Regions from separate parts of the Paenibacillus sp. JT31N7 genome, predicted to be linked through region 1. Evidence: riboswitches for the same ligand, from Rfam matches in the RefSeq annotation. Region 1 holds a riboswitch; each other region holds the start of a gene.

Region 1 (4,632 bases):
CTTAGACGGCGGCGGACCGGTTCCGGCGTGCAGACGGCCGGGCAAACCCCGGCGCAGCCGCATGCCGAATCGCACGCAGCGCCGCAGTCGCATACAGCGCCCCCAGCGCACTCCGCGCCCGCGGGAGCGGCTGCCCCTGCGGGACCGCTTCGCGGGTCCCGCGGCAAAATCCTCGCGCTGGGAGGCGCATTCCTGATCATCGGGATGATCTGGAACGCTTATTTCAGCGCTCCCGGGTCCCCGCTGCTGTATATCAGCAGCGGAGCGACGCTGCTGGCGCTGGATGCCGCTTACGTTCTGCTGGCTATCGGCTTTCCCCGCCGCCGTACCAGCCAATCGAAAGAAGCGGCACCCCCCGGCAGCAGCCTGTATCCGCCTGCGGCTGAACGGGAGCCGGTGTCGCTTGAGCAGTACTACGCCGGTTTGGGCGAACGTACGACGCTCCTGGCTCCTCCTTTATCTGCGGTGACGACCGCAGACGAGACGGTTTTTCTCGGAGCAGAGTTAGCACCGCCACCTGCAAAGTTCCGTCATCCCGTACTCGAAGTTATGCGGGAAGGGCGTAAAGAAACGATTCTGCTCGATACGGATTCTTTTATAATCGGGCGCGGTGAAGGGGATGCCGACTATATCGAAAATGTGCTGGGAATCTCGCGGATTCATGCGCAGTTTTTACGGACGCCGGAAGGGTACGCGGTCAAAGACCTCGGCTCGCGAAACGGTACGTTTTTAAACGACGGGATGCTGATTCCTTACCAAATGGTCGCTTTGAAAGACGGTGATATCGTGCGGATCATTCACACCGAATTTAGCTTCAGAACCTGCTGATGTGTTCCGGTCCCGTAACGTTAATGATATAATGGACAGGTTGTTGAAGAAACGGGAAAGAGGAGAATGCCCAATGATTACACATGTCGTGTTTTTCAAGCTTAAAGACCGCAGCCCGGAGTCCGTGGAACAAGCAAGAGCCAAACTTCAAAACATGGAAGGTAAAATTTCCGAACTGCTGCATATCGAAGTAGGGGCGGATGTAATCCATTCCGAACGCTCTTATGATCTGGTTTTGATCACCAAGTTTAACTCTCTTGAAGACCTCAAAGCATACAATGTGCACCCCGTCCATCAGGATGTGCTCGCCTATATGGGTGAAGCCAAAGACGGCGTTGCTCCATGCGTAGACTTTGAAAGCTAATTTTTCAAAAAATCAGTTATATCCGTAAGAACTTGCCGTTTATCGCGGCGGGTTCTTTTATAGTTTTAGCCGCCGACAGTACAAGCGACGTGAAAGTCATGATCATCATCTCAAGGTGAGCGAATTCCTTTGTTCCGATGTCATTCAACGGCGGAACTCTCCTTCCGATTAGCTTAATGCCACAGTAAGGTTGTTATCTGAAAGAATATAAAAATAACGTATAATGATCATAGCTCTACTACAGAATCCCCTGATCTTAATGTTTGCGATGGATAGATTGTTTTTTATAGGTGCGTTACTTCAAAAAATCGTCCAGCCTAGTTTCCCCAACGCCTGCATCATTATGACGACTCCTTACTTTTGACCCAGGCATTTGGCTCCTTACAGCCTGCCTTTTACGCAAAAAAAAGCGGCCGGTTCCATTTAAGGAACGGCCGATGTACATAGCTGCATTTAGATTGGATCGTATGATAAAATTATTGCCTTAATTTAAATTTTGCATCTGTGCATTTACAAAATCAATCAGTTCGCGATAAATTCTTGAACCCATTCGCCGTTGTAGTAAGCGACTCCGATTTTTGTGAAGTTCGGGCTCAAAATGTTTTGACGATGACCCTGGCTGTTCATCCAGGAATTCATGACATCCTGCGGTGTGCGCTGTCCTTTGGCGATGTTTTCGCCTGCATACGTATAAGAGATGCCATAAGATTTCATCATATCAAATGGAGATCCGTACTTTGGAGAATTGTGATCGAAATAGTTATTTGTGTACATATCCTTCGCTTTATCCAGTGCCATCGCGGCAAGCGCGCTGTCGGAAGCAAGCGGTTTTAAGCCGGCTTTGGCACGTTCCTGGTTCACGAGCGTTACGACTTGATCCGCATATTCCGATTGGGAAGCGGCCGGTTTTTCAGCCGGTTTCGGTGTCGGAGCAGCAGCCGGTGCGGAAGGCTTGGTTGTCGGTTTTGTCGGTTTCGTCGTGTTCACGGGAGCGCTCGGTTTTGCCGCAGGTGCGGAAGGCTTCTGGGCCTCCGGTTTCTTTTCAGGTGCGACCGGCGTCTCGGCAGACGGTTTTTCCGCGGCGGGAGGTGCAGCCGGTACGACGATCTGCATGCCTTTCCAAATGAAATTCGGATTATTGGGCTGCGGATTGGATGTGAGAAGAGAGGCGAGATCAATGCCGTATTTGTTCGAAAGAGCAGCAAGCGTGTCTCCGCCGGAAACGTTGCATGGCGCGGCGGATGCGGCGCCTGTAGCGAAAACGGACGTAAGGGCAAAAACACCAACGAGAGTTGCTTTTTTGATAGATTTCAAGTTAGAATCTCTCCTTTTTCGGCCTGCGAGGTTAGCTGACGGATTCGGGTCAAAGAGCAATCACCCGGCCATGAACATCATGGCTTCACCCCAAAAATGGGTTCCCCCGTGCTTCCGTAGAAGCTTCGGCCTTGTTTTTTTGCTTTCCGCCTGAGAAGAGCAGCAGGCATGACGCTCTGTGCTGCGCTCCGTCCCGGAAGAAGCCTTTTAATCCTAGCATGCGATTTGCTAGATTTCACCGCTCAAAGTTTTCCAGTAACGGCCGGATTGTTTTCCGCTAAACGGGTTTATCGTTTGAAAACAGAGGGGAAACAGTGTAGTATCACCTGTAAGAGGCGCTTTTGAATGCACGCCGAATCCGCCTGGAAATTTCGGAATCCGAACCCGGTTTTACAATCATATTGCAAGAAACTAAACCGGAGAGTTCCTTCTAAAATGAAGGTATTCGGCAAAAATTTCCATGAAAATAAAACCATCGCCTATCTGCGAGTGAAAATTGATGCACGCAAGTCAAAACTGACGCTTGTTTTAGGACTGATGGATAGAGGGAGTTTCGGGGTATTAAGTAGAAGCAAGACTTTACATAGCGCTCACAAACGGAAACCGGCCGCCGTTCAGGCGGTGAGAATGCCGCTAAACGGTTCGATTGGGCGACACTACTCGCACCGGGTTAAAAAAGGAGAGGTTGAGTTTATGGAGCAAGTAAACAGAACGTATCTGCTCGAAGTGCTGGACATGCTTTTGCAAACGCCGAGTCCGAGCGGATACACCCATCACATTATGGATAAAGTGAAGGCGGAAACCGAGAAGCTTGGCTATACGCTGGAACTGACGAATAAAGGCTGCGGCATCATCACGATTCCGGGTAAACGGAGCGATTACACGATCGGGCTCTCGGCCCATGTGGATACGCTCGGTGCGATGGTCCGGTCCATCAAGGACAACGGGCGTCTGCGCCTTACATCGGTGGGCGGTTTTATGATGGCCGCCATCGAAAACGAGTACTGCCGCGTTCATACCCGCCAGGGACTCAGCTATGAAGGCACCATTTTAACGACCAAGCCTTCGGTTCACGTTTTTCCGGATGCGAGAGACCACAAGCGCGTCGAGGAGAATATGGAAGTGCGCCTGGACGAACTGGCTTTCAATCGCGAAGAGGTGCAGAAACTGGGAATTCGTGTCGGGGATTTCGTCTCCTTCGAGCCGCGGGTTCGCATGCTGGAGAACGGGTATGTCAAATCCCGTCATCTCGACGATAAAGCGAGCGTGGCCGCCTTGTTCGCGCTTATGGATCTTCTAAAGAACGAGCTGATCGAACCGGCCTGCACCGTTAAAATCATTTTGACCACTTACGAGGAAGTCGGCCACGGGGCTTCTTACATCCCGGCCGACATTGACGAGCTCCTTGCCGTCGACATGGGAGCCATGGGGGACGATCTGACCTGCACCGAGCAGGACGTCTCCATCTGTGCAAAAGATTCCAGCGGTCCTTACGACTACGCGATGACCTCTCAGCTTATCCGCCTCGCCGAACATTCCGGCATCCGGCACGTAGTGGATGTGTATCCGCAGTACGGTTCGGACGCTTCGGCGGCTCTTCGCGGAGGCAGCAACATCCGTGCGGCGCTGATCGGACCGGGCGTTCATGCCTCGCATGGCATGGAACGCACGCATGTGGACGCCATCGCGGGAACGGCTTCTCTTCTGCTGCAATATATCTTGCATCCGGCCGCAGCAGCTAGCGACCCCGGACAGCCGGAAAATCCGGTCAGCCCGGTTTAATTCGGCGAACTCGATTTGTACATCCGGCTGGTCTCATCCAAAACGCCGAACGGCGGGCATGAGGGCAGCCGGATTCATTTGGCGCGACCGCTTAAGGACGGAGGAACTCATGAGTATTATTCATGCCGAACATCTAGTAAAAACTTACGGAGAGAAAGTTCTCTTCGACGATATTTCCTTTACGATCTCGGAAAAGCAGCGGATCGGCCTGATCGGTGTCAATGGCACCGGCAAGTCTTCCCTGCTGAGAATTTTGGCCGGTTTGGAAAAGCCGGACTCCGGATCGATCGTTCATTCCAATCACTTCCGGGTGGAGTACTTGCCGCAGCAGCCTGAGTTCGATG
Region 2 (4,632 bases), on a different contig from region 1:
GACTGCCTCAGCCGCCATCTTGCTGGCCTTCGTCTCCGCATGTTCTCCGGCAAAACTGCCGAACGAGGGCTCGACTTCTTCCCGGCTGGACGAAAACCGTTTTATCCCGCACTCTCTAAGCGAAGTTCCAGGTCCGTCATCCGTACCAGGTCCGGCAATATTCCAGCCTACGAAAGATCCGGCGATCCAGAAGAAAAACGCCGCGACTCCTTCGGCATCACCGGCTACTCCGGTCCCTTCGCCTTCCGTACCCGTAAAACCTAAACAAGCAGCCGCTCCTAAACCGGAACCGAAAAAGAAAGACGTTCCCGTTCAGAAGCATCATCAGGAAGCGAACGCCCTTCAGAAAACGGAGCAGCGCAAGCTGAGCTTAGCCGAGATTCATCACAAGTACCCTGCGGTTTTCCGGATGAGAGGAACCTCCCAAGGAAAAAAAATCGCGCTCACGTTTGATGACGGGCCCGATCACAAATATACCCCGCAAGTGCTCGATATTTTGAAAAAGCATCGGGTGAAAGCGACCTTTTTCGTGATCGGGAGCCGCGCTAAGGCACATCCCGAGATTATCGACCGGATGGTGCGGGAGGGTCACGTCGTAGGCAACCACTCGTACACCCATCCTTTTATGCCCAAACTGACCGCCTCGGAATTTTCTTCGCAAATTATGCGTACCCAGGACGTCATCAAACAGTTGACCGGATATACGCCCAGACTTGTGCGGCCTCCTTACGGAGCCATCAATGAAGAGCAGGTACGCTGGATGTCCGACCATCGCCTGATGGTCATGAACTGGGATGTGGATTCTCTGGATTGGAAAGGATTATCGGGCAAGCAGGTATACCGCAACATTGTGACCAAAGCCCGGGCCGGTTCAGTCATACTGCAGCACAGCGCGGGAGGTAACGACAAGCACGATCTCAGCGGTACAGTCACTGCTCTTCCCGATTTGATCCGTTCCTTGAAATCGAGCGGATACAAGCTGGTCACGGTGCCGGAGCTGATGGGAATTTCCAAGGGTCTGTAACGCACAAAAGACGGGAGCATTCGCTCCCGCCTTCTTTTCGGCTCCTATTATTTAAGAATGTACACTTTCACACTTTGATAGCCAAAGTTATTTACTTTCTCCTTGGAGCCCGGAACGAAGATATCGATCCGATTGCCTTTGATCGCGCCGCCGATGTCCGTCGCTTTGGCGATCATTCCCTTGGCCGGGAGGCCCGGGAAAGCATAACCCGTTACATATACGGTGGAGCCAAGCGGAATAACTTTCGGATCGACCGCGATGGTGCCAACGGTCAGTTTGTTGCCGTAGTAATCGATTCCGGCATATCCGCCGTTCTCGCTTGGGTCCGCGGAATAAGCGGATGCCTTGATAGAAAGCGCTTTTTTGTATTGAACCTGTTTGCCCGCCGCGGTTGTCAGCGTCTGCCCGGATTTTGCGGAAGCCGATGCGGCTTTGGCAGCCGGTTTCTTAACGGCCTTATTCTCCGCGCTTTTCTTCGGCTCGGAAGCCTGCGGCTTGCTGCTCTTCTGAAGAGCCCCCGAAGGTTTTATGGAATCCGCTTGGCTTGGCGAAGCCGGTGCCTGCGCCGGAACTTTTAACGTCGCTTTTAAAGCTTTAAGCTGCTCAGGAGCCGCTTCCCCCGCAATTTTCAGCTCGCTGCCTGCCGGCAGGCTAAGCGGATCCGCATCGGGATTTAACGATAAGAGGTCAAGAACGTCCATATTCATTTGGGAAGCGAAGTTCCACATGGAATTTGGCTCGGATAATACCAGAGTTTGATTTTCCGGTGTCAGGAAGGATTGGGCAAGTTCCGAATCGGCTGCTTGTCCTACCGTATCGGCAATGCCGGCGGCGATCTCCTGATAAGATTTGGCCAGTTTCCAAAACATCAGACCGTCGTTTTTAGCCGCTTCCGTTTCAGCCGCCTGCGACTGGAATGCGGAAGATGCCGCCACCACTGCACCTAGTAGCAGAGTAGCGCAAGTTTTTTTCCAATGATGCTTTAAAGCCATAGTTGATGTACGCTCCTTCTCGGTATTGCCTACGAGGTTAGCTGTCGGGTTTGGACTGAGAAGTCGCCCACGCTGTTGCCAGCGATTCACCCCTATCGGACGCCGCAGTCATGCGATACGGTTCCGAAGTAAATCATCCCCCGCACCTCATCCTCCCCTGGAAAATCCGGGAAACGATTGAAGTTTCGGCTCTTTACACAAGCTATCACATACATCTTTAGAAACAAACACACACAAATTGGTAAAAACCGACCTTTTCATTTTTTTAATCCGCCGGATAACCTGCTGCAAAAAGCTGATTCTTCAAGCCTATTTGAAGCCTGTTCCGCCCTTTAAACCGAAAAAATCAAAGGGAGAAAATTAACGTTATGCTCAGCGCACGCTTATGTAATTCTCATCTATTTCTCAGAAAAACCATCATTTATTCACCTTGCGGCCAGGTAATTCATCCCATAGGAGGAAACCTTTATTTGGCGATTCGTTTGCTTTCTCTCGGCTTTTCTTCGATTTTTACGGCTGCCTGGCTTCGTACCGATTCTACAGTCGGACGTTTCTTTCCCTCGTAAATATCATCGAAAGGACGAAACGGCACGTTATCGGACCGGTCAAATTCCTTCGGTTTGCGCAGACCTAATGATGCCGCTAAAAGAACTAACATGCCGATCAGCAGGCTTAATGTAATCCCCATGAATAGCAGCCTCCTTTCGATTCCAAAATCTAGGTTCTATTCCTAATTCTTAAGCAACTTATTCCAGTTTATCATACTTATAGGTAAAATGTGGTATTTATTTGCTTGAAATAGACGATTTTTTTAAGATTTTTCGTAAGTACGACATAATTCTTGCCTATTTCCAGCTTTTTAATAAAAATTCTTACTAGACGCCGACGCTTTAAACAGACTGTTTAGCTATAACTTGTATATAAGTAAGACACCTTCAGAAGGGGAAACGTTCCGGAAAAATTAGCAATCTTATTCAATTTTTCCATATCCATTGACTATCGGTCTTTCCCCGGCTTTAAAATTATCCGAAAAAAGACGGGTTTCCCCGTCTTTTTGTCCAGGCCGCTAGAAAATTTTCTGGGCAGCCCTTTCGTCTTTAAGTATTTCCACCGCTTCGCGGAATCGCATCGAGTGGACGATTTCCCGTTCACGCAGAAATTTCAGGCCATCCTGAAGATCGACGTCGTCCGTCAGATCGATGAGCCACTGATACGTGGCGCGGGCCTTTTCTTCCGCTGCGATATCTTCGTAAAGGTCGGCGATGGGATCGCCCTTGGCTTGAATGTAAGCTGCCGTCCACGGTACGCCGGCCGCATTTTGGTAATACAAAGCCGAATCGTGATTGACGTAATATTCGCCCAGACCCGCGGCTTTCAGTTGGTCGGGGGTAGCGTCTTTCGTAAGCTTGTAGATCATCGTGGCAATCATCTCGAGGTGAGCGAATTCTTCTGTCCCGATGTCATTCAACACCCCGATCACTTTGTCCGGAATGGTGTAACGCTGGTTCAAGTAACGCAGCGCGGCGGCAAGTTCCCCGTCCGCACCCCCGTACTGCTCGATCAGAAGTTTGGCCATGTGCGGATCGCATTTGCTTACACGAACCGGATACTGCAGTTTTTTCTCGTAAATCCACATTGGAATCCCCCGTCTCCTTAAGCATATCCGTGCTTGATCTTCCGGCCAGGCCGTTCATACAGTTCCCTCTACACACGTTACACCTGCCAAGGCCAGGGAGCTTCGGCCCACTCCCAAGTCTGCTGCGGCAGCGCATTTTGCCCGTATTGCAGAAGCGGTCCGTACAAACGCTCGTATTCCAGCGCGATTTGCTTCCGTTTTTGGGAAAATTCGTTGAACTGCTGCAGAGCATTGGCATCTTCGGGATGGGTGTCCAGGTACAAAGTCAATTCGACCAGTACGAAATCGGCCGCTTGCAGGTCGTGCAGAAGCCGGTAATAATTGTCATCCATTTGTTTTTGCATATGGTTGTCGTTCCCCTCTCTTTCGCTTTCGGACCGGATCAGCATCTGGGTTCGTAGCTGCTGTACAGTTCCGGCCAAAGGGTACCTAGCTTCAATGCCTCATAAGGGCTAAACTGCGGCAGGCACATGGGCTGGAACTGGATAAACAGGTGCGGCGGAGTTACGTACGTTTTGACAAGCTTCGGCGGACAGGGATCGAACGGCCCCACGAAGGGGTGATACATGCGGACTTCAGGATACAATGTGCTTCCTCCTTGTAACCGGTAATGGTGCGGCTCTGCAATACCATATGGCATTCGCCCAGGAGCGGTATGGGCGGGCGCCCAGATTCATGAAATAAAAGCGGAATAATCCGCAAGGTTGTCATCTCTATCGGCTCTATGAATATCTTATGATTGAAAGAGAGACGATCCGGGGAAGCTTTTTCCCCTTTAAAAAGGAGTGAGATGGCATGACACATCATCTGAAAGCTCCCCTTCTGACCCCGCCTCCGCAGCAGATGGAATACAGCGGGTATACCGTGCCTTTGTATTCAACCGCCGGGATAATGGCAGGCGCGGATACGTCCCCCGAAGCTCTGTTGGAGCTGCGGAATCTGCTTATCCAATCGGGCGTCAAGCGCATTGTTCCCTGCAA
Region 3 (4,632 bases), on a different contig from region 1:
GCGCAAAGCACGAGGCCAAGCGCGAGGCCCGCGAGCGGAGCGGTTGCATAGACGCCCGCTCCGCTTAACAGCATCAGCAGGGTAAAAACGAACCCCTGCAGGATGAAAGCGGCGCTGATGATCCGCACCACGGCGTCCACTTTCCGGCGGGGATCTACCGGATAAGTCTGCAGCCAGAACGTGTAGCGGTGCGATTGTTCCAGCGAAGTAAGCTGGATCACCGAGATGAACATGGCCACGAGGCAGACGGCGGCGGCAACCTGTGCGGATTGAACGGCCGCGGCCGCCAGACCGGCGACAAGCGTGATCCGGACGACGATGCCGAGCAGCTCCGAACGGACAAACGTCTTCGTGAAGAGATACAGATAAAGAGATGAAGACCGGAACGAATACCGGTCCGCAATGCCCGCCAGCCATCGTCTCTGTTTTACCCGCACAGGTAGCTGGGGCACATCGGCGAAGCCGCTAAAAAACAAGTACAGCCGGTACTGCTGCTTGCGCTCGTTGTCGATGAGATAATCCCAGGCGACGCCGATTGCCCGCCGTCCGGGCCCAAGCCTGTACACGGCTATCCAGACGGCAAGTCCAGTCAATAGAACGATCCCGCCCGGAAGCGGACCCGTTCCGAACAAGGCGAATACGACGGCTGCGCTTAAGATCCAGCGGTAACCCGCCGAGACCAGACGCCATCCGGGAGATGAAAAACGGCCTTCCTGCCACGATCCGAGCAGGTTGGCTATTTTTATTAGAAGAACAAAAATCGCCATCAGCCACAAAGGCTGTCCTTCCGTACCCGTGCAGTGTTTGTACAAAGGCCAAATAATCAGCATCAGAATGAGGGAGCGTGCGGCCTGGATCCCTAAACTGTAGCGGAAGGCCGCCCGGAAGAACACGTTCATAACGGGTTCCAGCGGAAGCAGAAACACCCGGTCCGCATTCCTTAGGAGCGTGCGCACAGAGCCGGCTGCAAGAGCCGGAACGAGCACGAGCAGAACGATCCAGATATAGGGAAAAGATGTCGGAAGCTGTTGAAGTATTTTTGCGTAATAATAAGAAGAAACGATAAAAATCAGGAAAAGAAAACCGAAAAACTGGCTTCTTGCGACATAAGCCCAGTAGCGGGACGTTTCCTGCCGGTAATGGTCGAATCTCCGCTTCCACAGCTGCCGGACTGCTGCGGCCGTACCGTCTCTGTGAACGGCTGCTTCGTGGTTCATGCCGGATTCCTCCGCACCAGCTCATAGAACAGCTCGTCAAGCGTCGCATCGGACAGCCCGGTTTGTTGTCTCAGTTCCTCCAGCGTGCCTTGGGCAAGAATCCGTCCCTGATGGAGAACGACGAACCGGTCGCAGTATCTTTCGATCGTGGCGAGGATGTGAGAACAGATCAGGAAGCTGGCGCCCCGGCTCTTGAAGTCCGCCATAATGTCGAGAAGAGAACGCATCGCCAGCGGGTCAAGGCCCAGGAACGGCTCGTCAATGACATAAAGCGCGGGCTCGACAAGAAACGCATTCATGATCATGACTTTCTGCTTCATCCCTTTGGAAAGCTGGCCCGGGAAGCTTTTGCGCTTAGGCTCCATCTGGAACTCGCTCATTAGGCGGCCGGAACGTTCCTGGTACACTTCCTTCGGAATATCGTAAGCCATCGCCGTCAGTTCCAAATGCTCTTCAATCGTGAGATCGTCGTACAATTCGGGAGACTCCGGTACGAAAGAATACGAGGACCGGTATCCCAGCGGGTCTTCTTCCAGGGTCCGGTTACGGATGCGGACGCTGCCTTCCTGGGGCTTCAGGAGCCCGAGGATGTGTTTGATGGTCGTGCTTTTTCCCGCTCCGTTGAGTCCGATCAGACCCACCATTTCACCTTGTCCGACTGTAATATCGAGATCGCGGAGAATCGGTTTTCCGGGCAGATAGCCTCCGCTGAGACGGGAGATGTGAAGAATTGGATCCATGCCTTCACCTGCTTTTCTTCAATCGGTTATTGCGGCTTTCGGCCATTTCGGGCTGATTGCCGTATCTTTTATTATAGTCAAAAAATGCCTGGAAGCCCAATGCCCAAGCGGAACGGCGGAAATGGAGGAAACTAGGAGTGAGATAACGGGAGAAAAAAGGAGAACGACTGCAAGATAATTAGATAAATGCCGTTGGTTTGGTTAAATTTGCTTATTTTTAAGGAATATGACCCCTTTACAGGTTGGATATTTGAGCGTAATATACTTTCATGATAACTTAATAAACGCCAAGTTTTAACGCTGAGTTTCCGTAAAAGGAAAACGGGGGAACCGCTGTCAAGGTCGGAACAGTTTTGGGCCGATACAACAGGAAACAATTTGGGGTGAATCTCAATGGCAGGTGCAGGCAGCACCGCCGGCGAGTAGGGCAGCTCTCACGGCCCGAATCCGTCAGCTAACCTCGTAAGCGTACCGGGAGAGATAACCAACTGTCGTGTCATTCTGTTTAGTCGCGCTCACACACAGGCCACCGGGAAGCTTTCTCTTTCCGATGGCCTTTTTTGTTCCATATCGGACGGGTATCCGACCCGCATACAGGTAAACATCAAGCGGAGGTGGTGCAGACCCCGTGAGACTGAGAGCAACCGGTCAGCCGGCGGGAAAGTAGCCAATTGCAAGGGTTCCGTTAGGAACCACCAAATAAACCTAAGTCGCGTCCAATCATCATGCGTATCACAGAGGCGAGGCTTTGAAGGAGGACCGAAGAAGTGGGCAATATCTCGCAACCAGAGACCCATGTTAAGCGATCATCCAGCATGTCCTTCGCATTGCGATGGAAGCATGAAAACTTGCGTATGATCATCCTTGCAGCTATCATTTCATTCGCTTTGACTTTCATGTTTTTGGTGTTGTTATACGGTACGGCTGGTAAAAGCGTATCATTGGTGGTAAACGGACGAGAAACCGTTGTGGAAACAAGACAATGGGTCCTGCAACGCCTACTGGATGAACAAGCCATTACAATCGGTGAGCACGATCAGATATCTATGCCGCTGGACGGCAAGATTCAAGACGGTCAGAAGATTGTCATCGATCATGCATCACCCGTGCAGCTAACTGCCGACGGGCAGACACAAACTGTGCATACCACTGCGAAAACGGTAGATGAAGTTCTGCAAGATTCAAATATTTCGCTGGGAGAGCACGACAAAGTGACTCCGGCCAAAGACACGGAGCTTTCAGCCAATGCGGCTATCGAAGTTGTCCGGGTGAAGAAAGAAACGGAAGAAATTTCGGAGCCCATCGCATTCAGTGTGGTCAAGAAATCCAATGAGGATCTGCTGAAAGGCAAAGAGCAGGTCGTACAGGAAGGCCAGGAAGGCGTATTGGTCAAAAAGAAAGAGAAGATTTTCGAAAACGGAAAACTCGTATCCGAGCAGGTTATCGATCAAGCAGTCAAAAACGCCAGTGTGGATAAGATTGTGGCTGTAGGCACAAAAAATCCGGTCGTTACGGTGGCAGCCGCATCCGAACCGGTTAAGCCTAAGCAGGTAACTAAAGCAGGTACCGACATAGACGCGAAGAAAATATTAAAGAACGTTACCTTGACCGCATACTCTTCCCAAGAGCCGGGCGTTGGTAACCGGACCGCCAGTGGAACGAAACCAGTGCAAGGCCAGACGATTGCCGTAGATACATCAGTCGTGCCGTTAGGCTGGTGGGTGTACATTGAAGGCATCGGATACCGCCGTGCAGAAGATACGGGCGGTGCTATTAAAGGCCAGAAAATGGACGTATATTTCGACAGCATGAGTTATGCCAAGACTTTCGGTGTGAAACGGGGATATACCGTTTATGTCATCGGTCCGAATAAACCGACACAAGATTAGGATAACATGTTACCTGAAACGAAGATTTACAAACCGGTAACAAACTGTATGCAAAAAGAAGAGGGACACCCTCTTCTTTTTGTGCGCTTAAGAGAGGATAAAGAAGATGATCAAAGAAATCATTGTTGTCGAAGGAAAAGACGATACTACCGCCATCAAGCGGGCGGTTGAAGCGGATACGATCGAAACGGGAGGATCGGCAATCAACCGGGCCATTCTGGACCGCATCCGGCTGGCCCAGGAGCGCCGAGGGGTCATTGTCTTCACGGATCCGGATCATGCGGGAGAGCGCATCCGTAAAATCATTTCAGGCAAGGTCCCCGGCTGCAAGCACGCTTTTCTTCCCCAGGAACTTGCGGAGAAGCGCGGCGACATCGGAGTCGAGAACGCGACACCGGAGGCTATACGGTCCGCTCTGGCGAACGTAAAGACCGAATATGAAGGTGTCGTGTCTTTGCTGACATGGGAAGATCTGATTGCCGCCGGCCTCGTTGTTCATCCCGATGCCGCGGCCAGACGGCTGGAAGTAGGAAAAAAGCTCGGAATCGGGTATTGTAATGGTAAGCAGTTTTACAAGCGCTGCGCCGCTTTTCAAATTTCCCGGGAAGAGTTCGAGGCTGCCATAGAGCAGCTGGACCGTCCGGATCAATAATTTACGTACAGGCAGCTTTCGTCAGGAACGGAAGTTTGGAGGATGACTATGAACTTAAATGAACAAGGCAGCGGCCCGTCCTTTGCTTCTGAAGATGTGGCAACGCCCAAACGCACCAAAGATATTCTAAACCG

Evidence for each region. A riboswitch is a leader RNA that binds a small molecule or an ion and turns the genes downstream of it on or off. The one in region 1 is predicted to bind cyclic di-AMP.
Region 2: another riboswitch for cyclic di-AMP. It lies ahead of AC58P5_RS12125 (3D domain-containing protein); the one in region 1 lies ahead of AC58P5_RS17085 (CAP domain-containing protein).
Region 3: another riboswitch for cyclic di-AMP. It lies ahead of AC58P5_RS26860 (resuscitation-promoting factor); the one in region 1 lies ahead of AC58P5_RS17085 (CAP domain-containing protein).

Annotation. Positions count from the first base shown of each region.
Region 1 covers NZ_JCAUAT010000003.1:539,536-544,167, forward strand. The annotation lists gene AC58P5_RS17075 (DUF6382 domain-containing protein) at 1-828, shown strand, start outside; gene AC58P5_RS17080 (Dabb family protein) at 902-1,192, shown strand; gene AC58P5_RS17085 (CAP domain-containing protein) at 1,715-2,506, opposite strand; cyclic di-AMP (ydaO/yuaA leader) riboswitch at 2,512-2,647, opposite strand; gene AC58P5_RS17090 (M42 family metallopeptidase) at 3,200-4,288, shown strand; gene AC58P5_RS17095 (ABC-F family ATP-binding cassette domain-containing protein) at 4,398-4,632, shown strand, end outside.
Region 2 covers NZ_JCAUAT010000002.1:402,810-407,441, forward strand. The annotation lists gene AC58P5_RS12120 (polysaccharide deacetylase family protein) at 1-1,024, shown strand, start outside; gene AC58P5_RS12125 (3D domain-containing protein) at 1,072-2,016, opposite strand; cyclic di-AMP (ydaO/yuaA leader) riboswitch at 2,028-2,217, opposite strand; gene AC58P5_RS12130 (hypothetical protein) at 2,483-2,704, opposite strand; gene AC58P5_RS12135 (manganese catalase family protein) at 3,083-3,652, opposite strand; gene AC58P5_RS12140 (spore coat protein CotJB) at 3,730-3,996, opposite strand; gene AC58P5_RS12145 (spore coat associated protein CotJA) at 4,035-4,220, opposite strand; gene AC58P5_RS12150 (glycoside hydrolase family 84 protein) at 4,448-4,632, shown strand, end outside.
Region 3 covers NZ_JCAUAT010000011.1:47,228-51,859, reverse strand. The annotation lists gene AC58P5_RS26870 (ABC transporter permease) at 1-1,217, opposite strand, end outside; gene AC58P5_RS26865 (ABC transporter ATP-binding protein) at 1,214-1,957, opposite strand; cyclic di-AMP (ydaO/yuaA leader) riboswitch at 2,246-2,440, shown strand; gene AC58P5_RS26860 (resuscitation-promoting factor) at 2,725-3,846, shown strand; gene rnmV (ribonuclease M5) at 3,953-4,498, shown strand; gene rsmA (16S rRNA (adenine(1518)-N(6)/adenine(1519)-N(6))-dimethyltransferase RsmA) at 4,547-4,632, shown strand, end outside.